4 regions of the Vibrio sp. AH4 genome follow, and region 1 is predicted to be linked to each of the others. Evidence: predicted binding sites of a transcription regulator. Region 1 holds the regulator's gene; each other region holds the start of a gene.
The links. Region 1 encodes PurR, which represses purine synthesis genes. Its sites were predicted from a motif close to TNANGNAAACGTTTNCNTNA; they were not measured.
Positions count from the first base shown of each region.

Region 2: the regulator PurR is predicted to act here: its motif matches at 3,055-3,074, upstream of MKA69_RS13120 (NupC/NupG family nucleoside CNT transporter).
Region 3: the regulator PurR is predicted to act here: its motif matches at 5,617-5,636, upstream of glpX (class II fructose-bisphosphatase).
Region 4: the regulator PurR is predicted to act here: its motif matches at 1,479-1,498, upstream of MKA69_RS09730 (phosphoribosylaminoimidazolesuccinocarboxamide synthase).

Region 1 is NZ_JALAIV010000001.1:2,645,770-2,653,900, reverse strand. Features, by position in the region: gene MKA69_RS12170 (TfoX/Sxy family DNA transformation protein) at 1-255, opposite strand, end outside; cyclic di-GMP riboswitch class I at 370-455, opposite strand; gene purR (HTH-type transcriptional repressor PurR) at 614-1,624, opposite strand; gene torD (molecular chaperone TorD) at 1,980-2,639, opposite strand; gene torR (two-component system response regulator TorR) at 2,864-3,568, shown strand; gene elyC (envelope biogenesis factor ElyC) at 3,675-4,496, opposite strand; gene cmoM (tRNA uridine 5-oxyacetic acid(34) methyltransferase CmoM) at 4,613-5,395, shown strand; gene mukF (chromosome partition protein MukF) at 5,407-6,744, shown strand; gene mukE (chromosome partition protein MukE) at 6,725-7,447, shown strand; gene mukB (chromosome partition protein MukB) at 7,444-8,131, shown strand, end outside.
Region 2 is NZ_JALAIV010000001.1:2,870,219-2,878,349, reverse strand. Features, by position in the region: gene minC (septum site-determining protein MinC) at 1-474, opposite strand, end outside; gene MKA69_RS13135 (YcgL domain-containing protein) at 674-952, shown strand; gene MKA69_RS13130 (lytic transglycosylase domain-containing protein) at 977-1,948, shown strand; gene MKA69_RS13125 (LysR family transcriptional regulator) at 2,049-2,996, shown strand; gene MKA69_RS13120 (NupC/NupG family nucleoside CNT transporter) at 3,214-4,419, shown strand; gene MKA69_RS13115 (Ig-like domain-containing protein) at 4,663-7,200, shown strand; gene MKA69_RS13110 (NapC/NirT family cytochrome c) at 7,464-8,131, shown strand, end outside.
Region 3 is NZ_JALAIV010000001.1:711,165-719,295, reverse strand. Features, by position in the region: gene cpxA (envelope stress sensor histidine kinase CpxA) at 1-873, opposite strand, end outside; gene MKA69_RS03465 (response regulator) at 873-1,559, opposite strand; gene MKA69_RS03460 (CpxP family protein) at 1,746-2,246, shown strand; gene fieF (CDF family cation-efflux transporter FieF) at 2,353-3,258, shown strand; gene pfkA (6-phosphofructokinase) at 3,520-4,482, shown strand; gene glpX (class II fructose-bisphosphatase) at 4,554-5,561, opposite strand; gene zapB (cell division protein ZapB) at 5,882-6,124, shown strand; gene metF (methylenetetrahydrofolate reductase) at 6,187-7,074, opposite strand; gene tnpA (IS200/IS605 family transposase) at 7,483-7,941, shown strand; gene MKA69_RS03425 (bifunctional aspartate kinase/homoserine dehydrogenase II) at 8,072-8,131, opposite strand, start outside.
Region 4 is NZ_JALAIV010000001.1:2,064,566-2,072,696, reverse strand. Features, by position in the region: gene MKA69_RS09745 (J domain-containing protein) at 1-425, shown strand, start outside; gene MKA69_RS09740 (hypothetical protein) at 576-758, shown strand; gene MKA69_RS09735 (hypothetical protein) at 1,050-1,451, shown strand; gene MKA69_RS09730 (phosphoribosylaminoimidazolesuccinocarboxamide synthase) at 1,601-2,707, shown strand; gene MKA69_RS09725 (hypothetical protein) at 2,808-3,158, opposite strand; gene MKA69_RS09720 (NAD-dependent malic enzyme) at 3,651-5,339, shown strand; gene MKA69_RS09715 (DUF3392 domain-containing protein) at 5,382-5,711, shown strand; gene MKA69_RS09710 (vancomycin high temperature exclusion protein) at 5,684-6,442, shown strand; gene MKA69_RS09705 (GGDEF domain-containing protein) at 6,465-7,796, opposite strand; gene MKA69_RS09700 (cysteine desulfurase-like protein) at 8,065-8,131, opposite strand, start outside.

The sequences.
Region 1 (8,131 bases):
ACAATCATCAGGTAGAGCGTAGTACTTAGTCACGACAGGAAAGCCACGTTTTTTATAAACATAAGGTTCATAACCTTGCTGTTTGAACTTTTCGATTGTGGCATCGTCTGCACGGATGTGCAGCGTATCGTTAACCACAAGCGCAAACATAGTTTCGTCGACGAAAATACCAAAGCCACCAAACATTGAACGAGATTTCACACGTCCTAGCTGCTCAAAGAGCCGCATTGAATCTTTTAATACTGGTTTATCCATGCTGTTAGTCTCGGAGTATTGTTACATACGCCACCAAATCAGGTCCGAGAAAATTAGCAAAATCATGCAACTGCCGTGTCAATGATGAGTCAACATAGTGTATGCATTTTTGCCATCGGTAACCCCGCTACCTACCTATGTTCTGGTTTAGGCCGGAGGCTTTGCGTCCCACTCTTTCGAATGGTTTGCCCTGTGCGTGACATTTTTCCTGATAAAAAATAACCAAACTTGGGTCATTCTCACATACTGATATTTCAATTGTGAGAATGAGCCATGTTAATAATACTCGCTCTACATTAGTTTTGTCATATTTATGTGACAAGCTTTCAAATATAGGCTCTGTGAATTGTCAAGAAAGTTAGGATTTTGTCAAGTCTTTCACAGTGTCGCGTTCGACGATCTCAGGATGCATCTCGAAAATTCGGCGCTCGTGTTCTTTATCTTTAATACGCTCTAAAAGAATTTCGAACGCATTTTTACCCACACGACGCTTAGGTTGGTGCACGGTGGTCAGTGGTGGAGAGAAGTATTCGGCCAGTTCGATATTATCGTAACCAATCACGGATATTTCTTCAGGAACACGAATTCCTTTTTGTTGCAAACGGCTCATAAGACCTAATGCCATGGTGTCGTTGAAGCAGAATACGGCAGTTGGACGCTTATCCATAGCAATGATTTTGTCGGCAGCAAGGACTGCGGTATCACACTCAAAATTACCTTCTAGAATCCAATCTTCATTCACGGGTAAGTGCGCTTCAGCCATCGCTCGGCGGAAACCTTGAATACGCTCTTGGCAAGCGGCTTTGACAAAATGACCACTTAAACAGGCAATGTCTGTGTGTCCACGATCCGTCAGATATTTGGTCGCGAGATAGCCACCTTCCTCTGAGTTATCGATGATTTTATCAGCGTGCGACGTTTCTGGACCCCAATCCATGATCACTTTTGGAATGTCTTTGTGAGCGTCGAGCATTTCCTGCAGCTCTTGAGTCAGGTCTGAACACATGACTAAAATGCCATCCACACGTTTTTCGGCCAGCATGCGAATGTAATCACGTTGTTTTTCATAGATGCCGCCCGTGTTACACAGAATCAAGGTGTAGCCTTGACGGTAACAGTAGCTTTCCACACCATCGATCACTTCAGAGAAAAACAGGTTTGTTGATTGAGTCACTAGCATGCCAATAGTGCGTGTAGTGTTGCACTTCAAACTACGTGCGACCGCACTCGGTGCATAGTTGAGTTGCTTAACCGCTTCCATCACTTTCTCTTGGGTGGTTTCTGCCACAAAGCGAGTTTTGTTGATAACGTGAGAAACGGTAGTGGTAGACACGCCAGCAAGGCGCGCTACATCTTTAATCGTAGCCATAGAGTGTTCCTGTCGATGACTGCTGATGCCAGCGAATGTTATTGGTTAATTAAATCAGCAGAAGTAAGGCGAGACTGAGCGAATCTTCACACTCTGTGCGGCGAGGAACCACATATACCGTACGTAAAGCGCTTCAATCATTATGCCTAAAGTAATAAAAATACAAAAACCGCCAAGAAACAGCGGTTTACATTTTTATTCGTTTTTATCGTTTGCGGGTGGATTTTAGACTGCAAATGTATCCACCGCAACGAAATTCATTCATCAAACTTTAAGTTCTTTCACAATTGATTTGTTTATGCCCCTGACTTTTTGCAACAGCAAAGTGGGCAGCTTAAAAATCGCTACGTTGTGATTAAAGACTCTGGCGAAGCTCATCAATGTAACGTTGATCTTGTTGTAAAAAAGCCAACGTTAGTCGAGCCGCCGCCGAGTAGAAACCAAATGCGTCAAACTGTGTACAACGTTCAACAAAAACGGATAACCAACTCAATAAGTGTTGAGCAATAAAATCAGATTGTGCTTTGAGAGCGGAGTTAACGTCAGAGCCTTCTTGATTCGGGTTATTGCTGATAACAAGATGCGCAAGAAAGTCGAGTTGAATCGCGAGATGGTCGGCGGGCTCATTAAGGTTCGGATCCACATTCACGTTATAGTGGCTCAGTAACTCACGCATGAGTTGTGCCGGTTTGCCATTGAGTAACCCTTTGTCAGTGTAGACAGAGGCATAGGGTAGCGCTGAGTCACGATCGGACTTTAAAAATAGATCACAAAAATCAGCGGCAAGTTCCAGTTGTGCATCTTGACGATCTTGCAAGCGATTGAGTGCATCAATCAAATGTTTCACTTCCGTCGCTAAGCTTTCTTCATCGGCTAGTCCGGTTAAGAAAGTACGGATTTCAGCTGAGTGATAGTGTGCGATATCTTGTTCAGTCAGCTCTTTAAAAAAGAGACTCGACAGCCACCAGTAAATTTCTGCGCGTTTTTCATTGAGGATATTCAGTTCTTGGATCATGTTTGCACTCCCAATCGATTGACGCTTAGTCTAAACCATAAAAATGAACAGCTATCATGCAAGATATGACAAGTTGTGAAAAGAAAAGAACACGTTGTTAATCTGTTAAATAAAGCTTGCGTTGCATCAAGGAAAAGTGGGGTTTCTCACGATATTCCTCGAATTATTAACAAATGTGAATAGAATGAGTGAGCGATAAATCCCGTTATTTAAAATGGTGCACTATGAGTTATCACGTACTTGTGGTTGAAGATGACCTCGTCACCCGTAGTAAGTTAAGCGGTTACTTTCAAAATGAAGGTTACCAAGTAACAGAAGCGGAAAGTGGCGCACAAATGAGAGAAGCACTTGAGCTCAATGACATTGATTTAGTCTTGCTAGACATTAACTTGCCTGGTGAAGATGGATTGCTATTGACGCGAGAGCTGCGTGGCCAGTCGGAGATTGGCATTATTTTAGTGACAGGACGCACAGACAGTATCGATAAAATTGTTGGCCTTGAAATGGGTGCTGACGATTATGTGACTAAACCTGTCGATTTACGTGAGCTACAAGTTCGAGTGAAAAACTTGTTGTGGCGTATTTCGTTGGCTCGCCGCGATAAATACAGTGAGAAGACAGACGATACGTTGGTTTACTTTGGCGAGTGGACATTCGATATACAGCGTCGTGCTTTGAGCCGTAATGGTGAGCCGGTTAAACTCACCAAAGCAGAATACGAGTTGTTGGTTGCACTTTCCTCTTATCCTAATCAAGTGCTGAGCCGTGAGCGCATTTTGAATATGATCAGCCATCGTGTGGATGCGCCAAATGATCGTACTATTGATGTGTTGATTCGACGTATGCGCGCCAAGATGGAAATGGATCCGAAGAACCCGCAAATTTTTGTCACAGTTCACGGTGAAGGGTACATGTTCGCAGGGGATTAAGCTCGTTTGAACTCAATTTGCATACATACTGCTTATCATCAACAAAGAAAAACCGGCGTATTTGCCGGTTTTTTACATTTTTAACAACTTGGCGGAGGGGAAACGATTAGGGCGTTGTCGGAGCTTCTTCTACGACAGAGGGCGTTCCTACCTGTTCACTGCCATCTCCGGCAACGGTATCACGCAGTTTTTGCCACAATAAGCCTAAGGTTTCGTACCAATACTGTTCGGTTTGCTCAAGATAGCGTGATTTAGGAATGTATTTATCCCAAGGCTGAACAATATTGAGATGACCTAAGTAGTTAGTCGGTGCTGGTATTGGCGTTAAACCTGCCGATTCAAATTCGCGCATCGCACGCTTCATATGGCTTGCTGAGGTGACCAGTACCATGCGCTTTTGTTGCACGAAAGCCGCGGCTTGGCGCGCTTCTTCCCAAGTATCTTTGGCGGTTTCCAGCAAAATAATATCCGATTTCGGTACGCCTAACGCTAAAGCGACACGCGCCATCATCCGAGCGTGGCTAACTTCACTACCACCAGCGTAACCGGAGAGGATCAGTTTTGAACCCGGATACATACGACTAATACGAATGCCTTCTGTTAAGCGCATGAGCGCAGCACGAGTAAGCTCGGAGGTGGGAGGGATGTCATCATCAACCACATGGCCATTACCGAGTACCATCACGTAGTCAAGAGTACCTTCTACGGGTAAAAATGCCGTGTAAGTACGTTCAAGTGGCATCAATAAACGAGTCGCCACGGGTTGAAAGGAAACCAGAAATAACCCAGTGAGGGAGAACAACACCACTAGGCAGCCAGTTTTACGTTTTGCCGTGAACATGATCAGCATCAGGCCCACGAAACCAATGATCAGCAGCGCTGGCAGAGGCATCAACAGTGAAGAAAAAATTTTTTTCAGCTCAAACATAGAGAAAACAGTCCGAAAAAACAGCACTTGAGTATAAAAAGAGTCGAAGCCTCTTTATTCCTGCCATTCGTATGACAGAATAGCAGGCACGGTTCGTTATCATAACTCAAGCTACTGTGACAGAAGATCGCAATTTCGACGATATTGCCCACAAATTTGCAAAAAATATATACGGTTCTGACAAAGGTGAGATCCGCCAAGTCATTGTTTGGGAAGATTTGGAGCAGCTTCTCAGTCAACTGGACGCGCAAAAAGTTCCCTTGCACGTACTCGATGCAGGTGGCGGCTTGGCGCAAGTATCGCAAAAAATCGCTCGCCTTGGGCATCGAGTGACACTCTGTGATCTTTCTTCGGAAATGTTGCAATTGGCCGAGCAGGATATTGCAAACAATGGCCTGCTTGAGCAGTATCGCTTCGTCCATTCACCAGTGCAGACGATTCAAGCACACCTTGATGCGCCCGTGGATTTGGTGCTGTTTCATGCGGTGATGGAATGGTTAGCGGAACCCAAACCAGCGTTGCAAAATTTGCTGGCGCAAGTCAGACCGGGCGGCATGGTGTCGGTGATGTTTTACAACTATCACGGTTTGGTTTACAAAAACGCCGTGTGTGGCAACATTCCGCACGTGCTAGAAGATATGCCGCACCGCAAACGGTTCAAATTACAACCGCAGAAAGGCTTACTCCCCGAAGAGGTCTACCAATGGATCGAAGAATCGGGTTTTGAGATCTGCGGGAAATCCGGTATTCGTTGTTTCAGTGATTACATCGGAAACATGAAAAACATGGGCGAATACCAGTATGAGGATTTGGTGGCACTGGAGCGCAAATTCTGCCGTCAGGAGCCTTACCTCTCATTGGGCCGATACATTCACGTATGGGCTAAGAAAAAACAATAACAGGAAACACAATGAGTGAGTTTACTCAGGATACTGTGCAAAAGCCTATCGACGAACTCGTCACTTGGGTAAAACAGTATGACTTCTCATTGAATCTGCCTACTGAGCGGCTGGCATTTTTGCTCGCGATTGCTGTGCTCAGTAATGAAAGATTTGATGAAGAGCTCGGAGAAGGGGAACTTCACGATGCATTCGCGATAGTGACGCGCTTGTTTGCAGAATCGGGAGAAGCCTCAGCCTTTCGGGCTAACAATGCGATTAATGATCTGGTCAAGCAGCGCTTACTCAGTCGCTTTACCAGCGAAATGACGGAAGGTGCCAGCATCTACCGTCTGACTCCTTTAGCGATCGGCATTACCGATTACTATGTTCGTCATCGCGAATTTTCCAAACTCAAACTATCCATCCAACTCTCTATGGTCGCGGATGAGATGGCGAAAGCCGTGGAATCTGCGCAGCAGGGTGGCAGTGTCGCTCATTGGCGCAAAAACGTGTTTGGCGTGCTCAAATATTCGGTGAGTGAAATCTTCGATCGCATCGACCTTAACCAGCGTGTGATGGATGAGCAGCAGCAATCGGTCAAAGAGCAGATTGCGGATCTGCTGAATAAAGATTGGCGCGATGCGATCAACAACTGTGAAGCCTTGCTGTCCGAAACTTCCGCCACACTGCGTGAGCTGCAAGATACCTTGCAAGCGGCAGGCGATGAGTTGCAAACGCAAATCCTCGATATTCAGGAGTGCGTGTATGGCGATCTGGAATTGGACTTCATCGAAGAGACGCTGTTTGCGCTGCAAATGAAGCTCGACCGCATTACGAGTTGGGGTCAGCAGTCGATTGATCTTTGGATCGGTTACGACCGCCACGTCCACAAGTTTATTCGTACCGCGATTGATATGGACCAGAACCGCGCGTTCAGCCAACGTCTGCGTCAGTCAATGAACGACTATTTTGAACAACCTTGGTATCTCACTTTCGCCGATGCAGAACGTCTATCCGATCTGCGTGATGAAACTTTGACCCTGCGTGACGAAGAAGTCACCGGTCATGTGCCGATGGAAGTGGAATACGAAGAGCTGCAACAAGTGAACGATGAACTTGCGCAGCGGATTGGCGACATGCTGAAAGTGCATAAAGAGCAGGGCGCAGCAATTGATTTAGCCCTTGTGCTGCGTGATTACCTAGCCAGCCATCCACGAACCCATCATTTCGATTTAGCCCGAATGGTTGTCGACCAAGCGGTAAGACTGGGTTACTCCGAGTCCGACTACCGCGCTATCCAGCCTGACTGGACGGCGATCAACGATTTTGGCGCAAAGGTACAAGCGAATGTCATCGACCGATATTAATGAATACATGTCAGAGAATCTGGCCAAAGCGATTGCGAACCCGCTATTCCCAGCGCTAGACAGTTTGCTGCGCGCAGGTCGTCATGTTTCCAGTGACGATTTGGATAACCACGCCTTCCTGTCTGATTTTGAACCGGATTTGGCGCTGTTTTATCAACGTTACCACACCGAACTAGTACGCGCGCCGGAAGGCTTTTTCTATCTGCGTCCGCGTTCTACGTCGCTTATCAACCGCAGTGTGCTCTCTGAGCTGGATATGCTGGTGGGTAAAGTCCTCTGTTTCCTCTATTTGAGTCCTGAGCGTTTAGCGCACGAAGGCATTTTCACCAACCAAGAGCTGTACGATGAGCTGTTGACCTTGGTGGAAGAGAAGAAGCTGATGAAGCTGGTGACCAACCGTGCGAGCGGCTCGGATCTGGATCGCGAGAAGCTGTTTGAAAAAGTACGTACCTCGCTGCGCCGTTTACGTCGCCTCGGTATGGTGATCACCATTGGTGATACGGCCAAATTCCGCATTACTGAAGCGGTATTCCGTTTTGGTGCGGATGTACGTTTGGGTGGTGATGTGCGTGAAGCGCAGTTGCGCCTGATCCGTGATGGTGAAGCCGTGGTGCATACCCCAGAACCAAGCCAGCAAAGCCTGTTGGAAAACCCAGCAACCGAGTACGACGAAGAGCAAACCGAGTGGGAAGATGAAGCATGATTGAACGAGGTAAATATCAATCGCTAACCATGATCAACTGGAACGGCTTCTTTGCGCGTACCTTTGACATTGATAATTTAGTGACCACCTTATCCGGTGGTAACGGTGCGGGTAAGTCTACCACTATGGCGGCGTTTATCACCGCTTTGATCCCAGACCAAAGCCTGCTCCATTTCCGTAACACCACCGAAGCGGGGAGCTCGCAAGCGTCACGTGATAAAGGTTTGTACGGTAAGCTGCAAGCGGGGGCGTGTTACGCCGCGTTGGATGTGGTGAACTCACGTAACCAACGTTTACTGTTTGCGGTGAAGCTGCAACAAGTGGCGGGACGCGATAAGAAAGTGGATATCAAACCTTTCTTGATCCAAGGTTTGCCAAGTCATGTTAAGCCGACCGATGTGTTGGTCGAAACCGTGTCGGACAAACATGCGCGTGTTCGTCAAATCAACGAAGTGAAAGATGCGGTGGGTCAAATTGAAGGCGCGCATTTCAAATCTTTCCCGTCGATTGTCGACTACCACGCGCAGATGTTTGAATTTGGCGTGATCCCGAAAAAACTGCGTAACAGCTCTGACCGTTCAAAATTCTACCGTTTGATTGAGGCTTCGCTTTACGGCGGTATTTCCAGTGCAATCACCCGCTCACTGCGTGATTATCTGTTGCCACAAAATGGCGGCGTGAAGA
Region 2 (8,131 bases), 220 kb from region 1:
ACGTAACGTGCCATAAATATGGATCGAACCATCGGCAATCACTTCGGCTCCCGCGCTCACATGGCTTAAAATCACCAAATCACCATCTTTGGCATAGACCTGTTGGCCCGAACGCACTGGGGTTCGTACCACTTTGGTGGGGGCCATTTTGGCTGGGGCTTGAGTAGGGGAGTTGGTTGCGGTCATTACCGCAAAACCCGCTTCGGCAGCGAGATTCTGGCTACGTTTGTCTTTACATCCTGTGACACCAACTGGAATTAAACCCGCTTGGCGGACCCCTTGCTTTAATGCGGGGTAGTCAAGATCACCCTCAACTTTCGCCACATTCAGCACCACGGGGGCATGGGCAAAAAAAGCCGGAGCTTGCGCGACCTTTTCTTGAAGAAATTGAACAGTTTGTTCAATTTGGTTGTCAGAAAGGTGTAACACCGACAAAGTAAAGCTACTACCTTTCAGGTCAGGGTTTTTCGACATGGTAACGTTGACCTCAATAAACTCTATGCCTTGCGGAGAGAGCATTGGCTGAGAACAGGGCTGTCATGTTATATTCAGCGCCAAAGCACAGCAAGTTCTCTTGCGGTGAAATAAGTGATTTGGCATCAATTTTGGTCAAAGTTAACTGAATTAAGACAAAACGCCCTAAGTGGTCAATCATCTAATTAAAAGGCTTGGCATGCTTTGCTCGATTTATAAAAGTCCTAAAAAAGAAGGCACTTATCTGTATATTCCGAAACGGGACGATTTTTCACAGGTTCCTGACACCTTGAAACAAATGTTTGGTAAACCTATTTTTGTCATGTTGGTCAATCTTGAGCAGCGTCAGTTGGCGCAGGTTAATGTGGATAAAGTGAAAGCTTCACTGCAAGAGCAGGGCTTCTTTTTACAGCTACCACCGCCACCAGAAAACTTGCTAGAACAACATAAGGAGCGCAAAGCGCACCAAACTCCCTGATGAAGATGGCTCAAGGAGGGCATCTTGAAAAAATTATTATCGATAGTATTGGGCTTGACCTTGTCAGCACCAGTGCTCGCCAATGAAGTCAGTTTTGAACAATATGTGGAAAGCTTAAAACAGCAGGGACGTCAGGAGGGAATTTCTGATCGCGTTCTTGAGGCGGCTTTTCGAAATGTTGAATACAAACCCCGTGCGGTGGTGGCAGATAAAAACCAACCAGAGAAAAAACTGACGTTGGATGAATATATTCCACGCGCAGTGCCGGAGTGGAAAGTTAAACAAGCTCAAGCTTTGTATGAAAAGCATTATGATGAATTGCAGCGCATTGGGCAGCAATACGGCGTGCAACCCAGATTTATAGTGGCGTTGTGGGGTGTCGAGAGTAATTTCGGTGCGCTGACGGGTAACTTTAGTGTGATTGATGCTTTATCGACGCTGGCCTATGAAGGTCGCCGAGAAGAGTTTTTCCGTAAAGAAACCATGGCCGCTTTGCAAATTTTAGAACAAGGCCATATTGCACCTGAAGCCATGAAAGGCTCTTGGGCGGGGGCGATGGGTCAATGTCAATTTATGCCAAGTTCATTTTTGAATTTTGCTGCAGATGGCAACGGCGATGGCAAAAAAGACATTTGGGGAACGCGTTCAGACGTGTTTGCCTCCACGGCGAACTATCTTAGCCAGTCAGGATGGGATGACAAATATACTTGGGGACGCCAAGTAAAAATCCCTCAAGGCTTTGACCATAATTTAGAAGGGCGCCAGCCAGAAAAAGGCAAAACACTGCAAGAGTGGGGCAAACTGGGCGTAACGCGTTATGACGGTAAGCCACTGCCGGTGCTTTCTGACGACATGAAAGCGTGGCTCATCATGCCTGATGATGAAGCGGGGCGTATTTATCTTGTTTACAACAACTACAATGTGTTGATGAAGTGGAACCGCTCATATTACTTCGCTCTTGCGGTTAGCCATTTGGCGGATCGGATCAAGTTCTGATTTCTGCATACCCAACGGGAGGGCTCTAATGTGAGCCCTCTGTTTTTTCAGTTCATAGCCATAATTGATGGTGGGGATATTTCTTCTATGGGGATAGAGTTTGCTTGCTGAACGTGCCAGTCAAATGGCTTTATTTGCGGTGTTAATTCAACATCAAAGTTTCACCGCCGCCGCGCATGCGCTGGGGGTGTCGGTTTCTCATGTCAGTAAACAGCTCGCCGCGTTAGAAGCGTCACTCGGGGTAAAGTTGGTGCAGCGCACCACGCGCAGTTTCACTCTGACCGATGCCGGAAATCTCTTCTACTCTCAGTGCCGTGAGCTGCTGACGATTGTGACCAATGCACAAAGTGAAATGGAAGATCAGCGTGATGAAGTGGCAGGGCTGATCCGGCTGGGTTTATCGCAATCGTTCGGTACTTTGCATGTGTTGCCGGCCTTGGAGCAACTTCGCCAGCAATACCCAGAATTGAAAGTCGAAGTACATCTGTTTGACCATAAAGTCGATATGCTCAAAGAAGGGCTTGATTTGTGGATCACCAGTAATGAACAACTGCCAGAAGGGTATGTGGCGCAACGCATTGCAGATTGTCGTTTTGTGGTTGCTGCATCAGCAGAATATTTGTTGCGCTATGGTGCACCGACTCAACCTGTAGAATTGATGGAGCATAACTGCTTGATTTATCGAAGTTGGGAGCGTGATTACACTCGCTGGTCATTCAGTCGGGACGGGCAAAGTCAAACCGTTAAAGTCTCAGGCAATTATTCAGTCGATTTGGCGGAAGCGGTGCGCGATGCCGCAGTGGCAGGATGGGGCATCGCCTACTTAGCGACGTATTTATTGCGTGATGAATTTCGCACAGGGCAGTTAATTCAACTGTTACCAGAATGGTGTGCCAACCAGCAAATGCCGTTTTATGCGGTGTATCCAAGCCGTCAACATATGCCGAAAAAGACTTCGGCGGTCATCGAGTTCATCAAAGATACGCTAGGTAATCCTTGTTATTGGGATTCACGCTTACAACCTTATGTGCGCTTTACCGCGGGATAAGACGTAATCGATTGTTGCTGATTTTCAAAAGATATTTTCCAAATGGAAAAGATGGGTTTTAGGCAAACGTTTAGTTTTAATAAAATCATCAAGTTATGAAAATTCGCACTTTACGCTCCCGTTCGGTAATGAGTGATTAACAAACTCGCCTTGCGCATACGATTTCCTTCACTAAAATCGCCGCCTTTCCTGTTCTATTCACATTTTAGGCGGCGTTATGTCATCACTTCTTGGTATGGGCGCAATTTTGCTGGTTGCGTGGCTACTTTCTACCAATAGAAAAAATATCAACTTGCGTACAGTTTCCTTAGCGTTGCTGTTACAAATCTTTTTCGCGTTATTGGTGCTGTATGTACCTGCAGGTAAAGATGCACTGAATGGCGTGACGGGGGCGGTGTCACAACTGATCAACTACGGACAAGATGGGATTGGTTTTGTGTTTGGTGGCCTCGCTAATGGCAGCGTGGGTTTCGTGTTTGCGATCAATGTCCTCGGCATCATCATTTTCTTCTCAGCATTGATTTCTGGCCTTTACCATCTAGGCATTATGCCGAAAGTGATTAACCTCATCGGTGGTGGTTTACAGAAATTGCTTGGCACAGGCCGTGCGGAATCCCTTTCCGCCACCGCAAACATTTTCGTGGGTATGATTGAAGCGCCGCTGGTGGTAAAACCTTATCTCCATAAAATGACGGATTCGCAATTCTTTGCAGTGATGACGGGCGGCTTAGCGTCGGTTGCTGGCGGTACTTTGGTTGGTTATGCCTCTTTAGGTGTGGAATTGAACTATCTGATCGCGGCGGCTTTCATGTCTGCCCCTGCGGGTCTCTTGATGGCAAAAATCATGTTGCCAGAAACCGAACACGTCGATGCCGCGATTGCGCAAGATGAGTTGGATCTGCCGAAATCCACTAACGTCGTCGAAGCGATTGCGGATGGCGCGATGTCTGGTGTGAAAATTGCTGTTGCGGTGGGCGCGACTTTGCTGGCCTTCGTGAGTGTGATTGCTCTGCTAAATGGCTTGTTAGGCTGGGTTGGTGGCTGGTTTGGCATCGAACTGAGCTTTGAGCTGATCATGGGTTATGTTTTCGCTCCGGTGGCGTGGCTGATTGGTATTCCATGGCATGAAGCGATCACCGCAGGTTCGCTGATTGGTAATAAAGTCGTCGTGAACGAGTTTGTGGCTTTCATTCAACTCATCGAAGTGAAGCAGCAGTTGAGTGCGCACTCACAAGCGATCATCACTTTTGCTCTGTGTGGCTTTGCGAATATTTCAACCATGGCGATTTTGATTGGTGGCTTAGGCAGTTTGGTACCTGAACGTCGTGCCTTTATTTCACAATATGGTTTCCGCGCGATTGGTGCGGGCGTGTTGGCTAACCTGATGAGCGCATCGATCGCTGGGGTGATTTTATCACTGTGATCGCAGATTGATGGATTGAGGCCAGCGTGTATGCTGGCCTTTTTTTTATGCGCGTTTTGAGCAAGGCTAATCGGCATATTTCGATTCGTGAATCGCGCCGAAAAAGTATTGAAAGCGATGTTTCATCGCGTTGTGCGCAGTGACACTGTGCCGAGAATCGTAAACTATTCAGGCGATTAACATGCAAAACTTTCACTCTAGAGTATTAGTTATAGGCGATATCATCTAATACAGGAGAGAAACATGAAGCGCTATTGTTTAGCGGCAGTGATTGCCGCCAGCTTGGGAGTAAGCTACTCCGCACAAGCTTACAATTGTGCTGGCGTGCCAGTGTGGGATAGCAACACCGTGTATGTCGGCAGCGACAAAGTTCAAAAAACCAACACCGCTTACCAAGCGCGTTACTGGACTCAGGGTAACGATCCGGCAACGCATTCTGGCCCATGGGATGCATGGCAAGCTCTTGGGCAATGTGACGGGGGAAGCAATAATCCTCCTCAAGTGTCCATTCAATCGCCGCTCAATAATGCCAAGATCCCACAAGGCTCCGTCGTCGGATTGCAAGCCAATGCCTTAGATAGCGATGGCAGCATCTCCCAAGTAGAATTCTTAGTGGGTACTCAGCGTATCGCTATTGATCAACAAGCCCCATATCAAGTGGATTGGACGGCAACGCTAGGAGCCACTTCAGTGACCGCGATTGCGACCGATAACCAAGGCGCAACATCAAGCAGCACCGTGAACATCAGCGTAACGCCTACTGGTAACCCAGTCCCACCAACCGTGACGTTGACTAGCCCAATGGGCAGTGAACAGTTAACCGTGGGCGATGTTTTAGCCGTAGCCGCCAATGCCACTGACAGTGATGGCACTGTCAACGCTGTTGAATTTTATGTCGATGGTCAACTTGTTGTGACGGATAGCTCTGAGCCTTACCAGTTTAATTGGAATGCCGTTGTCGGCAGCCACACCTTTAAAGCCAAAGCGATTGATAACGACAACCAATCTACCGTGAGTCAAGAAGTGACTTTAACGGTCAGCAGTGGTTCCAATGCAGGGTGTGCAGGTCTTCCGGTTTATTCTGCGGGAACGGCCTATTCGGCAGGGCAGTTGGTACAAAACAAGAACCAAAAATACCGTTGTGATATTGCAGGTTGGTGTTCTTCCAGCTCTGGCTGGGCGTATGAACCTGGAGTAGGGAGTTATTGGAAAGAGGCGTGGAGTGGCTTAGGTGCTTGTTCAACGCCACCAGCGGTGACATTAACTAACCCAACCGCGAACCAAGTGATTCTTGCGGGGTCAACCGTCAGTGTGGCGGCGCAAGCCAGTGATGCCGATGGCTCGGTCACGCAAGTGGAATTTTTTGCAGGCAACAACAGCTTAGGCGTGGTGACTCAAGCGCCTTATGCGGTCAATTGGCTAGCAACCACAACGGGGAATCAAACCTTGAAAGCTGTGGCGACCGACAACGACAGTAACACCAGTGAAAGCGCAGTCAGCGTGACGGTGAGCGATCAAGATCTGGTGGTTTCACTGACGTCACCGACGTCTGGCCAAACTGTCGGTTTAGGTAAACCTGTTAATATTGCCGCTGATGCGACTTCACTGACTAACAACGTGGCGAAAGTGGAATTTGTGATCAACGGCGCGGTGGTTGCGACCGATACCACGGAGCCTTTTGCTTACAGTTGGACGCCGAGTGCCATCGGTAACTATACCGTCGCGGCAAAAGCGACCGATGCAGCCGGAACGAGCGTGACGTCTTCAGCCGCCGCAATCAGTGTTGTAGAACAAACGCAGAAGAAACATCGCTTAATTGGTTATTGGCATAACTTCGTCAATGGTGCGGGTTGTCCAATCCGCCTTGCAGATATGTCACAAGCGTGGGATGTGGTTGACATTGCCTTTGCTGAAAACGATCGCAACAGTACAGGTACGGTGCACTTCAACCTGTATGCCGGCGATATTTACAGCAGTTGCCCTGCGCTCGATCCCGCGCAATTTAAGCAAGATATGAAAGCGCTGCAGGCGAAAGGCAAAGTGTTTGTGCTCTCGCTTGGTGGTGCGGAAGGCACAATCACTCTCAATAATGATCAAGATGAAGCCAACTTTGTGAACAGCTTAACGGCATTGATCAAAGAGTGGGGCTTCGATGGATTAGACGTGGATCTTGAAAGCGGCTCGAACCTTGTTCATGGCTCACAAATTCAAGCGCGTTTAGGCCGAGCATTGAAGCAAATCGAGAAAAACATCGGTGGTGATATGTTCCTCACTATGGCGCCTGAACATCCTTATGTACAAGGTGGAATGGTGGCTTACAGCGGTATTTGGGGCGCTTACATTCCGGTGATCAATGAAGTGCGCGATACACTCGATATTCTGCATGTTCAGCTCTACAACAATGGTGGCTTACCTAATCCGTATACTCCGGGGGCAGCACCAGAAGGTTCGGTGGATATGATGGTTGCCCAGTCAAAAATGTTGATTGAAGGTTTCACCTTGGCCAACGGTACACGCTTTGAACCACTGCGTGATGACCAAGTAGCGATTGGTTTACCCTCAGGCCCAAGCTCGGCAAACTCAGGCCAAGCACCAACTCAAAATATCCTTGATGCGTTGGATTGTTTAACCAAAGGAACCCGTTGTGGCACCATTAAACCAGCCTTTGCCTATCCTAATTATGCGGGGGTGATGACGTGGTCAATCAACTGGGATCAACATGATGGCTTTAATTTCTCCAAACCGGTTGGGGACAAACTTAGCCAGATGAATGGTCAGTAAATAGCGCTGTTTATTTCGCTGATAATGCCGATCACCCCAGCCATGCTGGGGTGATTTTTTATGGTTTGTTGAGTACATGGATGAAAGGTAAACACGTTGATTGAAATTGGTGAAGAGTCACCGCGAGTGGTTTTGTTATTTGTTGGACACTAAATCACATAAGCACGCTTTTCGTAGCACGTATATGATGCGGATCAATATCTCATACCCCAAAAGGGGTAGGATGATCGCATATTTCAAAATGTAAAAGGATATGTCAGCGTATGTCGTTCAAAAAAAGGTATGTTGCACTGCTTGTTGTCATCGGGGTGGCAATTGGCTGGGCCACTTTGGGTGGTAGTGCTGCTGTGATGCATTACACCTCAAGCACAGAGTTTTGCCTCTCCTGCCACACTATGGAGACCCCTTATAAGGAGTATCAAGGTTCTGTTCACTTTTCTAATGCGAAAGGCATCCGTGCTGAGTGTGCTGATTGCCATATTCCTAGTGATCCGGTCGATTACCTCATCACAAAAGTGCGTGCTTCCAAAGATATCTACCATGAATTTGTCACCGGTAAGATTGGCACACCGGAGAAGTATGAAGCTCATCGCCAAGAGTTAGCCGAAACCGTATGGGAGCAAATGCGCGCCAATGATTCGGCGACGTGTCGCTCTTGTCATGATTTTGATGCGATGGAGCCGTTTGAGCAGTCACCGGAGTCGGTGAAAATGCACGACTACGCGAAAGCCAACAATCAAACCTGTATTGATTGCCACAAAGGGGTTGCACACTTTGCGCCTGAAGCTGAACTCGATAGCAAAGCGTTTGAAACCTTGATGGCGTTTACTGAAAAAACGGCCGCAGATGCACAACGGGTTTATCCAGTCACTGCAATTACTATGGGTGAATTGGGTACGATCAACCCAACGACTGCTCTGGATGTCGTGAG
Region 3 (8,131 bases), 1.9 Mb from region 1:
CAAACGCTGTGCTTCGGTATCAATCCGTTCTAACTCGCTGCTGCTGCCTTGTTTGCGCATCGCTAATGCATTGGCCATGCGCAGGCGAGTCAACGGTGAGCGTAGTTCGTGTGAGATATCGGAGAGCAGCCGCTGTTGCCCTGAAACCATTTGATTTACGGCATCCACCATTTGGTTAAAGCTGCGACCTGCCTGCTGAAATTCAGCGGTACCGCGTTCTAATTTCGGGTCATGCACAAACTCCCCACGCGCGACGCGCTGCGCGGCTTGTGCAAGATTTTGTGCTGGCTTACTCAATGCCCAAGCGAGCCACAATAACAAGGGAGTGCTGACCAGCATGATTGCCAACAGCAGTTGGAATGGCTTATCGAATAGGCGCAACAAAAAGGGTGGCGGTTCATCCCAACGCATCCCGACGTATAGCAGTAAATCTTGTTTGGCCAACGTAATGGGAACAGGGCCCGCCAGCATATAGCGGCCATAGAGTCGTTGCTGTGGTTTTTCGATCGATTCAATGCTGGAAGAGAAGTTTTGCAGGGCTTTTAGGCGAAAATCAGCATGCTTGGAGGAAGTCAGCACATTGCCTTCCAAATCAGTCACAAAAAATTGTGGTCGGCCATCATGTTCACGCTTCGACATACCTCGACCTTCTAGCTGATAGAGAATTTTGCCTAACTCGGTGGTGTTTTGGTACTCCGATTCAAAACGTGCTTTGCTTTCTAGCAGGCGTTGGTATGCCTCTGGTGACAGATCGCGCGATTTACGTGGGTCAAGGTGTGGTAGGGTGAGTACTGCGAACAAGACCAACAGCATGGTAAACCAGAAAATCGCAAAAATTCGCCCATACAGGTTATTGAGTTTCGGTAGGCGCATCACTCCTCCTGAACCATTAAATAGCCGCGGCCACGCAAGGTTTTGATGCGGGCTTTACCATCCTGCCGCTCTGGCAGTTTTTTGCGCAGGTTAGAGACATGCATATCAATGGCGCGATCAAACGCAGCAAGGCGTTTGCCTAACACTTCTACACTGAGCATCTCTTTGGTGAGTGTTTCTCCCGGTGACTGCACAAAATGGGTCAGTAGTGCAAATTCAGTGGTGGTGAGGTCGAGCAATTGCCCCTGACAGTAGGCTTCTTGCTTGCCAGGATAGACTTGGAGATCCTGACATTCGATGACGTCTGAGTTTTTAGGGGGAAGCGCATTTTGCGTGCGACGTAAAATAGCCCGAATACGCGCCAGCAGCTCTCGATCACTAAAGGGTTTGGGGAGGTAATCATCTGCGCCCAACTCTAGGCCAATCACGCGATCGATCTCCTCGCCTTTGGCGGTCAGCATCAAAACCGGAGTTGCCCATTTTTCACGCAGGCGCTTTAAGGTCTCCATACCATTGAGCTTGGGCATCATCACATCAAGGAGGATCAGATCGACCTCATCGCTGACCGCCGCCAATCCTGCTTCACCGTCATTGGCTTCAGAAATATCAAAGCCTTCATACTGTAAAACTTCCGTTAATAGGCTGGTCAGTTCAGTGTCATCATCGATCAAAAGGATATGTGCCATAGCTGCCTCGTAGATTTGCTTAATTGCCTTCAGTTTACCGTGAAAAAAGTACCGCAGTCAGTGAGCAATCAGCTCTTTACGATTCTTTACGCTCCCTATACGTCACTTGACCTTGCAAGTCGTAATCTATGTTCAAGCGCTGCAGAACAGCCATGTAATCCATAACGTCATGTAGAGGAACGAATTATGAAACTTGCCAAAAAAATGATTTTAGCCGCCGCTATGCTTCCACTTACTTTGGGTACGACCGCTGCGTTTGCCTTTGGTGGTCATGGTTGGGATAAGGAAGGGGATGGCTCTTGTGGTGGTAAAGGCGAGCGCGGGATCTGGAAACAGCTCGATTTAACGTCGGAACAGCAGGCTCAGCTGAAAGATATGCGTGAGGCGAACCGTGAAGAAATGCGCGCTAATCGTGGACAAAATCGTGATGCGATGAAAGCACTACATTCACAAGAGCGTGCTCTGGTGTTAGCCGCCGATTTTGATCAGGCTGCCGCCGAAAACCTTGCAAAACAGATGGTGGATCAACAAGTGACTCACCGCGTAAAAATGATGGAAAAACGCCATCAAATGATGAGTATTTTGACCGCGGAGCAGAAAGCCAAATTGCAGACCCTGCAACAGGCACAAATGGATCAATGCATGATGGACGGTTCTCACGGTAAAGGTAAGCCTCGTCATCAATAAGGGCATCGCCCATTCCATCACCACAAGGTAGCCTCGCGCTGCCTTGTGGTTTTTTGCATCTCGGTTATATACTCGGGCTTCTTTAACTTAATGAATTGGTGAGGCGATGAAAAAGGAATACGCCCGTTTAGTCACCATGGCAGCATGGACGGCAACGTCAGTCGCGACGCTGCTACTGGTGGTGAAAGTGGTTGCGTGGTGGGTGACAGGTTCGGTCAGCTTATTGGCTTCCTTAATCGACTCGGTGCTGGATATTGCCGCCTCTGTGGTTAATCTCATCGTATTGCGTTTTGCTCTGCAACCTGCTGATCAGGAGCATGCTTTTGGACATGGCAAAGCGGAATCACTGGCCGCACTCGCTCAAGCCATGTTTATCTCTGGCTCCGCTTGTTTTCTGATCCTTAATGGTGTCGATCGTTTCTTCCGCCCACATGAACTGAATGCACCTGAGCTAGGCATTTATGTCAGTGCGTTGGCGATGGTGGTGACTTTTGGCTTGGTGTTATTCCAACGTCATGTGGTGAAAAAAACTGGCAGTCAGGCGATTGCGGCCGATTCACTTCACTATCAATCGGATCTACTGATGAACGCGGCAATCATGGTGGCACTAGGATTAAGCTGGTGGGGCTTTGGTCAAGCGGATGCGATATTTGCGATCGGCATCGGCCTCTATATCTTACTGAGCGCCTTTAAAATGGTGCATGATGCGGTGCAGACGCTGCTCGACCGTAAATTACCCGATGAAGAGTTGGAGCAGATCCTCGCGATCTGTCTGAGCGTAGAAGGGGTGATTGGGATGCATCAATTACGGACGCGAATGTCAGGGCCGGTAAGATTCATCCAACTTCATTTGGAATTGGATGACAACATTTCATTGCTCGAAGCGCATCATATTTCGGATCGGGTTGAGGATAAGCTGTGTGATGCCTTTAAAGGCGCGGATGTTTTGATTCATCAAGATCCCCATTCCGTGGTACTTGAGGCAGAACAGCGACAAAAATCTCAATGGTGAGGCGACAAAAGAAGTCAGTTTGGCTATCTTTTCCCCAAGTTAACAAAAAAACGCCAATCCTGACATGAATCAACACTGGGTCAGTACAAAACTGTAATACTCTTACATAAGTAGAAAACTTACAGAATTTAGTGCAAATAACAGTAGTATTCCTAATCGGGAAAGGTAACATTACGCACAGTTTTTGAATTTTTCTGTCTGGTTCCTACAAACCAGACGGCGTAGAAATTGATATTCGATTCGCAAAGTTCGAGGGTGAGCATGATTAAAAAAATCGGTGTTTTGACGAGTGGTGGCGATGCCCCAGGTATGAACGCGGCTATTCGTGGTGTAGTGCGTACGGCACTCGGCGCAGGTCTAGAAGTGTTTGGTATTTATGACGGTTACCAAGGTCTGTACGAAGATCGTATCAAGCAACTAGACCGTTCAAGCGTGTCTGACGTGATCAACCGTGGCGGTACTTTTTTAGGCTCTGCACGTTTCCCACAATTTCGCGAAGTAGAAGTTCGTGAGAAAGCGATTGAAAACCTGAAAAAACACGGCATTGAAGCGCTGGTTGTGATCGGCGGTGACGGCTCTTACATGGGGGCAAAAAAGCTGACTGAAATGGGTTTCCCATGTATCGGTCTGCCAGGCACCATCGATAACGATATCGCGGGTACCGATTACACCATCGGCTATTTGACTGCTCTGAACACGGTTATCGAAGCGATTGACCGTCTGCGTGATACTTCTTCTTCACACCAACGTATCTCTATCGTTGAAATCATGGGTCGTCACTGTGGTGACTTGACGCTGACTTCTGCGATTGCGGGTGGCTGTGAATACATCATCACGCCAGAAACAGGTCTGAATATGGAACAGTTGATCTCTAACATCAAAGACGGCATCACCAAAGGCAAAAAGCATGCGATCATCGCGCTGACTGAGCTGATGATGGATGCCAACAAGCTGGCGAAAGAGATTGAAGCGGCGACAGGTCGTGAAACGCGCGCAACCGTATTAGGCCACATCCAACGTGGTGGTAAACCAACCGCATTTGACCGCGTACTGGCATCACGCATGGGTAACTACGCAGTGCATCTATTGATGGAAGGTCACGGTGGTCGTTGTGTGGGTATCCAGAAAGAGCAACTGGTTCACCACGACATCATTGATGCGATTGAGAACATGAAGCGTCCTGTGCGTACTGATCTGTTCAAAGTGGCAGAAGAGCTGTTCTAAGCACACTCCGCTTTGTATCCAGAGACAAAAAAGACCGCCTTGGCGGTCTTTTTTATGCGCGGAAATCTTAGTTAGAGAATGATGTCTCGCACTTGTGGATCTTTGCGCTCTAAATAGTGAATGGAGCGGATGCGGCGGATCGTACGGCAGCGGCCACGGATCAGCAGCGTTTCGGTGGTCGCGATATTGCCCTTGCGGCTGATGCCATCAAGTAGATCACCCTTGGTGATGCCGGTGGCGGCAAAAATCACGTTATCACTGCGTGCCATGTCTTCCATCTTCAGCACTTTGTTTGCCTCAACACCCATTTGTTGGCAACGTTCAAGCTCTTTGGCGCCCCAAATACGGTTATCTTCCGTATCACCTTTGACTTGGTGACGAGGCAGCAGGCGACCTTGCATATCACCATCCAGTGCGCGGATCACCGCTGCAGACACCACACCTTCTGGCGCGCCGCCAATGCAGTACATCATGTCTACTTCGCTATCGGGCATACAGGTCAGAATCGAAGCTGCCACATCGCCATCCGGCACCGCAAACACACGCACGCCCATTTGTTGCATCTCGGCGATGACGTCATCGTGGCGTGGTTTGGCAAGCGTGATCACCACTAAATCGGTTAATGGTTTACCGAGTGCTTTGGCGACATTGTTTAGGTTATCTTTCAGTGGTAAATGCAGATCGATACAGCCTTTTGCACCGGGGCCGACCACCAATTTTTCCATGTACATATCAGGGGCTTTTAAGAAACTGCCTTTTTCGCCGGCCGCAAGCACGGCTAACGCGTTAGATTGTCCCATGGCGGTCATGCGAGTGCCTTCGATAGGGTCGACCGCAATATCAACCGCATCGCCCCCCAGACCGACTTGCTCGCCAATGTACAACATAGGCGCTTCATCGATCTCGCCTTCACCAATCACAATTTCACCGCTGATCTCCGTTTGGTTGAGCAGGATGCGCATCACTTCTACCGCAGCACCATCAGCGGCATTTTTATCACCACGTCCTAACCATTTATAGCCTGCGAGTGCGGCACCTTCGGTGACGCGGGAAAAAGCCATTGCTAAATCGCGTTTCATGTTTGCTTTGCTCCAAACCCAAGAGAGAAATTTTGCGCGGCATTCTACCACACTCCCAAGTAAACGTTTGCCTTTTGCGGCGATTCGCCTTTGCCTTTGATCAAAAACGCGCAAGAAAAGCCGATGTTTGCTGGTAAATGCACTTAGCCAGCGGGCGTGACGGTCAGTTAAGTTAAGCTTGCGTCAAATTGCGCGGTTTTTTTAACCGAATAGCGAAAAAGATCGAACTTAGGGCGTGTTTCTGTGCACAGGGCTGAGTAGAATGAACTCAATCAGTGAAGTCCACTTCACCTCAACCGAATCAACAAGGGTAAAACGTCATGTCTTTTGAAGTATTAGAGAAACTGGAAGCGAAAATTCAAACCGCAGTAGACACTATTGCATTGCTGCAAATGGAAGTTGAAGAGCTGAAAGAAGAAAAACAACAACTGCAAAATGAAGCACAAGAGCTGCGTGAAGCGCGTGAGGCACTTGAGCAACGTGCACAGCAAGTTCAGCAAGAGCATGCGGCATGGCAAGAACGCATCCGTAGCCTGCTAGGCAAAATGGAAGACGTGGAGTAATTCTCCTCATGAAAACGCCGACAGTGATGTCGGCGTTTTTGATCGTGGCGAGGCGTTTTCGCTTAAACTTGTGGTCGAACGCCCAAGGTGTGACATAACGCGTAAGTCATTTCGGCACGGTTGAGTGTGTAGAAGTGGAAATCTTTCACGCCTTCACGGCACAGCACGCGCACCATATCGATCGCTTGGCTTGCTCCTACCAATTGACGAGTCACCGGATCCTCATCCAACCCTTCAAACTGCTTCACCATCCAATTCGGAACTTTCACGTTGTTTTGCGCAGCAAAGCGCGACGCTTGTTTAAAGTTAGACACCGGCAAAATTCCAGGAACGATTTCTACGTCAATCCCAGCTGCAACACAGCGATCGCGAAAACGCAGGTAACTTTCGACATCAAAGAAAAACTGAGTGATAGCACGATTCGCACCCGCATCGACTTTACGTTTTAAATTGAGCAGATCCGCTTGTGCGCTTTTGGCTTCTGGGTGTACTTCGGGGAATGCTGCAACCGAAATATCAAAATCGTGACGGGATTTGAGCAGCGTCACCAGATCGGAGGCGTACATGTCTGGCTTACCGCCACCAGCAGGAATGTCACCACGCAGCGCCACAATATTCTGGATGCCATTATTCCAGTAGTCATCGGCGATCTGGATCAGCTCATCACGAGTGGCATCAATACAAGTCAGGTGTGGCGCGGCAATTAAACCGGTTTGGTCTTTGATGGCTTTAATGATCGAGTGAGTACGATCACGCTCGCCAGAGTTGGCACCATAAGTCACCGAGACAAATTTGGGTTGGAGAGTCTTCAGGCGATGAACGGAGTTCCACAGCGTCTCTTCCATTTGAGGAGAACTGGGTGGAAAAAACTCAAACGAAACATTGATGTCGGAAAGCTCTGCAATGTTTTGGTTCAATGCATCGATATGGCTAGCGTGTGTGTATCCCATCTTGTACTCCCTGTGACTGAGTGTCACTGCCTGAATCCGAATTGACGTTTAGACGTCTATATGGCTGTAGAATGTCGTGAATGCGCTTTGATGTCAACCTCACCATTATGAAGATTACTCATGTTGATCGTGAAGCAGATTCAAGCTTGAAAAAGTAATTGAGTGCTATGTGTGGTTCAAAAAGCCAATCAATAGAAGATGATACTTTTAATGCAAGAAAGTATAGAAGATCGATGCAAAAGCTCGCCATTTCGGCGAGCTTTGTTGTATAGAGAAAACCCCCAGCTAGGCTGGGGGTTCCGTAAAGCTTTCAGCTATAAGTCAGTTATAAAGCCCCTTTCAATTTGTTAAAACACTCTTGCGGTCTGGCAACTGCGAGAGTTAAACAGAAATTGAAAGGGGGTCCCAATGGGGGACGAAAAGAGCTTAGCGCACACGCGCTGGAACTGTAAATACCACATAGTCTTTGCACCGAAATATCGACGTCAGGTGTTCTACGGAGAAAAACGTAGAGCAGTGGGAGAAATATTGAGGAAACTATGTGAATGGAAAAATGTGAACATTCTTGAAGCAGAGTGCTGTTCGGATCATATCCACATGCTTTTAGAAATTCCGCCGAAAATGAGCGTTTCAGCTTTTATGGGATACTTGAAAGGTAAAAGTAGCCTAATGCTTTATGAACGATTCGGAGATTTGAAATTTAAATATCGGAATCGGGAATTTTGGTGCCGAGGGTATTATGTAGATACGGTTGGTAAAAATACGACCAAGATACAGAACTACATAAAGCATCAGTTGGAGCAGGATAAAATGGGAGAGCAATTGTCGATCCCATATGCAGGAAGCCCGTTTACGGGCCGTAATTAATCGTCATATGCAAATGTCAGATCGTAATGCGCCTGTTAGGGTGCTGCTTGTAAGAAAGCCTTATAGGCGCATATGAAAAACCTCCGGCTATGCCGGAGGATATTTTTTTTTAGGGGACTGAACGTGAGGGCTAGAGTAGGCTCGCGAGCAGATTCAAATCGGACTGAATCGCACCGGCTGTGACTTCACG
Region 4 (8,131 bases), 580 kb from region 1:
TATTACCGTTACTCGCAGCCGCGGGACTTCTGCTCGCGATCATTTCTGTTCGCATGATATGGCGAAAACCTCGCAACTCAGTGATCGCATCCACCAGCATCGATCCAGAAACAAAGCTCAAAGAGCAACAGTTCATTATTAAGAGACAGAAACAGCAGCTTGATCAGTTATTTCAAGAATGCAAACGGCTGCAACAAAACCAAGCCAATGACCTCAGCGGGCAAAAAGTGGCTATCGCCTTTGCCGTCATGGGATTCCATCCAACGCAAACACCCGATGTAAAAGCCATCAAATTACGTTATAAGCAGCTATCGAAAATCTATCATCCCGATCTACATGGGAGTGATGAGGAAATGAAACGGCTCAACTCAGCGGTAAAAATCGTGATTGATTCAGTTAATAAATCGTTACAAAAGCAAGCATAAACACAGGGAATTCTTGTTTAACGATTGCAAAATCAGTGTTTGCGCAATCGATCTCCTTCTCAACCATAATTACAAATAGTTAACTTTTTTAATTCACTCATGCCATAATCCGCGCGAAATTTACGCCTGATTTGGGTGGGAGAAAAGACAATGTTTAGCGTAGAAGGCATCTGTGATTGGTGTAAACAGCCAAAACTACTGACAAAACATGAATATGTGGATGGTAAAGCCCATCATTCATGTGAAAACTGCAATGAATTTGCCCGTATGGATGTGCGGCAATTTAATCTAGCTGAGATGGCATTCCGAGAAAAACAACAAGCAGCTCGATAGATAGCATCCTCTTCGATAGAAAAAGCGCCTTAAGGCGCTTTTTCTATTGATAGTCATCTAAGCCCTATTCGCACTTCACTGACTCCACGTGCTACCGCTCACAAAACACGCAACCCATCAAAATTATCACCACTCGTCGCACAAATCCCAACCAATTGAAAAATAATAATTTAACTTAAAAACCCAGATAAGAATCGGCTTCGCTGTACTTTTTTCATCCAAAAATAGGTTGCAAAAACAGCCAACCGATAATACTGTACTTACATACAGCATGTATGGAGAAACAGTATTATGTTACACTCTGAATTCAAACATTTTGGGCTATACCCATCACATACGCGAAATACACAACGTTCAGCGAACGAATTAACGGGTGACGCAAAGGTAATGCAGCGTCTCGCCTGTTTATCGGAGCGCGCACAATGGATTCTCTATACAGCTCAATGCCAACGTCCAAATATTCAATTACTCCATGCACATCAGATCGATAGTGGCAAAGTAATCCATCTCAAGCCATCCAAGGTTTGTTCAGAAGCGGAGATCATTGCCAAAGCCATCGCTTGCCGCACAGCCAGCGCCATTGTGGCCAGCAGTGCGATTGATCTGATGACTCAACAACAGCTAAAACACTATGCTCAGCAACATCATTGCGAACTGTTTTTCATCAAACAGGCACCCTATTCTTTACACTAATCACACGAGAGTGATCGGAGAATAAATTTAAGCAAACGTTTGCTTTTTGTCTGGCGGCAGAAATTAGTTCTGGTATCATGCGCTCAACCCGCGATTTTCTATCGAGTAAAATCGCAAAGTGAAGTTTGAATTCAGATAGGAATGTCTCAATGAGCCTTGCAGATCAAGTCCTTGCCGTCAATGACGACCTCCCCATTCGTACTCATCAGCCTGTGCACAGCGGCAAAGTTCGTTCAGTGTATTGGTTGACAGAGCAAGACAGCCGACGCCTCATCAAAGAAAAAGGCTATCCCGTCGCCGAAGATGCGCCATTGGCTATCATGGTGATCAGTGACCGCATTTCAGCATTTGACTGTATTTGGCATGCTGAAGGCAATGTCCGAGGTGTACCTGGTAAAGGCGCAGCATTGAATGCGATCTCTAATCACTGGTTCAAGCTGTTCCAACAACAGGGTTTAGCGGATAGCCACATTTTAGATATTCCTCACCCTTTCGTCTGGATTGTACAAAAAGCTCGCCCAATCAAAATTGAAGCGATTTGTCGTCAATACATCACCGGCTCTATGTGGCGGGCTTATTCAAAGGGTGAGCGAGAGTTTTGTGGCATCACTTTACCTGAGGGTTTAGAGAAAGATAGTCAACTCCCAGAACTGTTAATGACCCCCTCCACCAAAGGTATTTTGCGTGGTATTCCCGGTGTGCCAGAAGCCGATGACGTGAATATCTCGCGCCAAGATATTGAAGCCAACTACGCGGCATTTAATTTCAACCACCCACAAGATATTGATCATTACGAAACCCTGCTCAAACAAGGTTTTGCCGTGATCAGTGACGCGTTAAAAAGTGTGGGGCAAATATTTGTCGATACCAAATTTGAGTTTGGTTATGTGGCTGATCAGCAAGGGCAGCAAAAACTGATCTATATGGATGAAGTCGGTACTCCTGATTCATCACGAATTTGGGATGCAGAACAGTATCAACAAGGAAAGATTGTTGAAAACTCGAAAGAGGGCTTCCGCCAATTTTTACTCAATTACTTTCCTGACCCCGATATTCTGCTTAATAAAGAACGTATGCCAGAGCGTGAAGCACTCGCACGTGATAACGCTTTACCATTAGAAGCATTACTTGATATTTCACGCACCTATTTAGGCATTGCGGAAAAAATCACCGGACAGCCAATTCATCTTAGCAATCAGCCAAAGCAAGAGATCATCGATATTCTAGACCAAGAATACGGGCTCATAGAACGCTGAACCCATGCCACGATATCGTGGATAATTGGAGTGAACAAAGGGGCGATAGCGCCCCTTTGTTATATAGTTGATTGAAATTTAATTATTTTTTCAAAAAAAATCACAACTTAATCAGAAATTCATCTTGATTGGTTGATTCAATCTGCGCAGCACTCTTGCTTTGAATCGCAGTAAGTTGCTGCTCATCGAGAGCATAAGGCATCACCAGTGTCAGCTCTTCAATCCCTTCTTGTTTCGCCAGTTTTACTAGGGTAATTAAGTTGGATTCATCACTACGCCGAGTAGAAAGCCGTTTTAAGGCGACATCCCACAACCGATCTTGTGGACTCTGTTCCTCCTTGATGGCATCCAACCATGCAATGCCGAAAATCGGTGCAAATGAGCTGACAGCTTCAACAAAAGTCCATTTCTTAGTGCAGGATGCTCCTAAAAATGTGGTGTAGTCGAACACTGCGCTAATCCTTACTTTTTCCATTCTGTCCCCCGACATGATTGGCAACACAGTGAAACCACTATTGACCATGCTTGTCCATATAGCAATACGATATAAGAAAATGGTCTTTTATGTTAGGCAATCGGTTTCAAAGGCTATATAAAAACCAAACTGGTAACACCACGCCTACATTTTTAAAATGATATGTGTTTTGTTGATTAATATTTTCTTATTCAAACAAAATCCACCCCATAAAAACCCAATCAAAGGCATGAATAACCTAAATGTAAAAATAGTCCCAAGGGTTTAAACAGAAGACTTGATCACCAATAGCCACCCAGTTGCACACAAACTATCCATCTCATTGGCTCTTGAATGTTTTAAACACTGGGCTTGCGCACAGAAGCAGGATAATCAACGGACACAAGCCGTTTGTCTATTTACAATCCAACCTGCAAATCGGTATCATTTTCGCGTTTCTCTTCTACCCTACCAATCAATAGGCCGAACATGAATAACGATAAACGTCCGCTGTATATCTCCTACGCAGGCCCTGCTCTTCTTAGTACTCCCCTGCTCAACAAAGGTAGCGCCTTCAGCGCAGAAGAACGAGCTTCATTCAACCTCGAAGGTTTACTGCCCGAAGCGACAGAAACCATTCAGGAGCAAGTGGTACGTGCATACCAACAATATCGTGGCTTCGAAAGCGATATGGATAAGCACATTTACCTGCGCAACATTCAAGACACGAACGAAACCTTGTTCTACCGTTTGGTACAAAATCATATTTCCGAGATGATGCCGATCATCTATACCCCTACCGTGGGTGCAGCATGTGAGAATTTCTCTAACATTTACCGCCGAGGTCGCGGTTTGTTCATCTCTTATGCCAACCGTGATCGTATCGACGACCTGCTCAACAACGCAGCCAACCACAACGTGAAAGTGATTGTGGTCACCGATGGTGAACGCATTTTAGGCTTGGGTGACCAAGGCATCGGCGGCATGGGCATTCCAATTGGTAAACTGTCACTCTATACCGCTTGTGGTGGTATCAGCCCAGCTTACACTCTGCCTGTTGTGCTTGATGTGGGCACCAACAACCCACAACGCCTTGCAGATCCAATGTACATGGGCTGGCGTCATCCTCGAATCACGGGACCTGACTACGACAACTTCGTCGAAGAGTTTATGCAAGCGGTTCAACGCCGTTGGCCTGATGCATTAATCCAGTTCGAAGATTTTGCACAGAAAAATGCGATGCCGCTGCTGGAGCGCTATAAAAACCGCGTGTGCTGCTTTAATGATGATATTCAAGGCACTGCAGCCGTTACTGTAGGTTCACTGCTGGCTGCCTGTAAAGCGGCAGGAAGCCACCTCTCCGAGCAACGTATTACCTTCTTGGGTGCAGGTTCTGCGGGTTGTGGTATTGCGGAAGCGATCATTGCACAAATGGTGTCTGAAGGTATTAGTGACGAGCAAGCGCGCTCGCAAGTTTATATGGTTGACCGCTGGGGTCTGCTCGAAGAAGGCATGCCAAATCTGCTCGATTTCCAACAGCGCTTGGTGCAGAAAAAAGCCAACACTCAAGACTGGACGACAGAAAACAACGGCTACTCGCTGCATGACGTGATCCGCAATGCCAAGCCAACGGTTTTGGTTGGTGTGTCTGGAGCGCCGGGACTCTTTAGTGAAGAGATCATCAAAGAGATGCATCAGCACTGTCCTCGCCCGATTGTGTTCCCGCTGTCTAACCCAACTAGCCGCGTGGAAGCCTTACCAAGCGATATTATTCGTTGGACTAACGGTGAAGCTTTAGTGGCAACCGGTAGCCCATTTGATCCTGTGCTACACGAAGGCAAAACCTACCCGATTGTACAATGTAACAATAGCTACATTTTCCCAGGAATTGGCTTAGGTGTACTGGCTGCGAATGCACGCCGAGTCACCGATGAAATGCTGATGGAATCCAGCCGTGCGTTAGCAAGCTGTTCACCACTGGCGATTAATGGCCATGGCCCCCTGCTGCCGCCTTTGGAATCCATTCATTCTGTATCGAAGAAGATTGCTTTCGCCGTCGCGAAAAAAGCCATTGAACAAGGTGTTGCACCAGAAATCACCGATGAAGCACTGGAAGCCTCCATCGATCAACACTTCTGGCAACCGGTTTATCGTCGTTACAAACGCACTGCGTTTTAATTTAAGCGGAGAAGCCCCTGCATTCAGGGGCTTTTTAACAACATGCAACTGTTTCATTTTCTCGCCCCTGTAGGGCAAAAACTGCATCCATACCTCAGTGAAATCTCCATCGCACTCATCGCTTGTGCTTTAGTGATGCTCGGGGGGGAAATCAATGCCTTTTTGCGTAGAGCATTACGGAATCAACATTTTCTGGTGCGTACTTTAGCGTTTATCTTTATTAACGCGTTTGGATACGGTTTAATCATCGTCAAAGCGAGCCCTTACGTTGCTCGGACACTCGCGCAACTGGATTCCGGCATGATGCTGACCGTTATCGTAAGCTGTTTTGTTGTGATAGGCCTATGGGCACAAAGAAACCATCAAATTTAACTCTCCGCCCCATTGTCATGTCGATAGGAATTCGGTTATCTCGATTCCCTTGGCGCAAATGGGCAAAAAGTTTGCTATTGATTTCTGTCGTATCGATCGTCAGCTTATTGGCGATCGATCGTTGGGTGACTTGGCAAACTCAAAATAACATCATCAATGACACCGACAACACCCCTCCCTTTCAAGTGGCAGTAGTGTTAGGCACCAGCAAATACATCGGTAAAACGCTCAACGAGTACTACACCAACCGAATTGATGCCGCTATTGAACTCTACCAACAGGGCAAGGTGCGCAATTTCCTGCTCAGCGGAGATAATGCACACCGCTCATATAACGAGCCTTGGACAATGAAGCGCGATTTATTACGTGCAGGGATCCCAGCCGAAAACATTTCTCTGGATTATGCAGGATTTCGAACATTAGACTCGATTGTGCGCGCCAAACAAATTTTTGATACCAACAATTTCCTGATTATTACTCAGCGCTTTCACTGTGAACGCGCACTGTTCATTGCACATTATCAAGACATTCAAGCCTCTTGTTTAGCCGTGCCGGGGCCGAGTAGCCATTCAGGGTTTAAAGTTCGTTTACGTGAGGTATTTGCGCGCGCCTATGCCGTTTTTGATCTGTTTGTGTTGGATACCAAACCGAAATTTCTTGGCCCGAAAGAACCCATTATTGTAGAAAGCAGTGGCAGCGAACCAGAGGAAACCGAAGCACCCGCTCAATAGTAAACTCACGGCAAGCATCAACTCATACTTGGCTATTGGCGCTTGCCGTCACCATCAATCCATAATGAACTTCAATACGATTTCGGCCAAGTCGCTTGGCCCGATACAAGGCTTCATCAGCGCGTGAAACCGTTTCGGTGATACGCTCATCCCCCATCTGCGCAATGCCAATACTACAAGTCAAATCCCCACCATGTATCCAGTGGTGGTTTTCTACACATCCTCGCAGACGTTCTGCCAGTTCTACGGCTTGTTCAAGATGTGTCTGGGAACAAAATACGACAAACTCTTCACCACCCCAACGCACCAATCGATCACTCTCGCGAATTTCGCGGTTGAGCACTAATGCGAACTCTCGCAGTAAGTCATCCCCAAGAGTGTGTCCATATACATCATTGATTTGTTTAAAGTAATCAAGGTCAATAAATAACACACTAAATTGGTTTAACTGCCAACGAACTAAACGAGCTTGCTCTTGCAACCAATCTCGTATGCCGTGTCGATTTATTGCGCCCGTCAGTGCATCACGGTGTGCCATTTCGACAAACTTCATGTTTTGTTCATGCAGTGAATGATTTAAACGCTGTAAGTGCGCCTGACGAACACGCGCACGCAATGCTTCACGGCGATTACGGCGGATTTCCAATGCCGATAACCAAGCCCCCGCCGCAGCCCACATGATCAGCATCGCGAGAAATAGTTTTTCACCAGAAACATAGTCGCCAATTAACTCAACGCTATTGATCGTTAATTGGTACTGACCAAGAGGACTACCAGAACCCGTCGCAAATTCAATTTTATTAATATTGCTAAACTCCGGTGCCGAGTTTTCAATTGAGATCCGATTATCCACCAGCCACCAAGTCATCACTTGTAAACTGCGAATAGGAATATCAATCGCCCCCTTATTTACCCCAGGTGTAAACTCTAGTCCATTGTATTTATGGGTATATTCATCTTCTGTATTGGAATACAGCGGATTATAGTTACGCAGATAAAAGCGTAGGCTCGCGGGTTCAGCGCTAGGACCTTGTAAATCAATATCTAATCTTACGGTGTGGATATTACTCAGGTCTAAGCCCATGACAGGGTCGGGATTAATATGAACGGAAATACCGCAATATGGCCACGGATACTCACTGGCGATCAGTTCACAGTCAATATGGGCTTTATTACCTTGGATCTGTAGCGAGCTAGTTGACGCACCATTTGAGACTTGATCATTCGTTGCAAAATAGGAGTAGCGCTGTGGAGAGATCAGCACTCGCTTTGCAGAGCCAAACTGCCAATAAAGTAATACGGTCACCATGGTGATGATCACTAATCCTAACAGCACTCTTGGCACTACTTTCACAAACCTTACCCCAGCGTAAAATCACATTCTTAAAAAGCGTTCTCTTGATTGTAGCAAGCCAATAAAGCGATATTGCTTCCAAAAATAAAGGCCGTACGCCGTTTTGTCACTGACTATTTATTTTCAAACCTACATTTTCAGAGGCATTTCACTTTTTGCTTAAATAGAAGAAAGCGCACCACAGAGGTGGTGCGTGGATAACGGGGAATCGAGGATAGGGAAAAATAAGGAACTGCGCTTTTTGCCGCTCTTCGGTAGATAAATCTCATCAATTTAACGGCGAGTAACCATCATTGAGCACTCTAAACAGCTCATCAATTTCCGCTGTGGTGTTG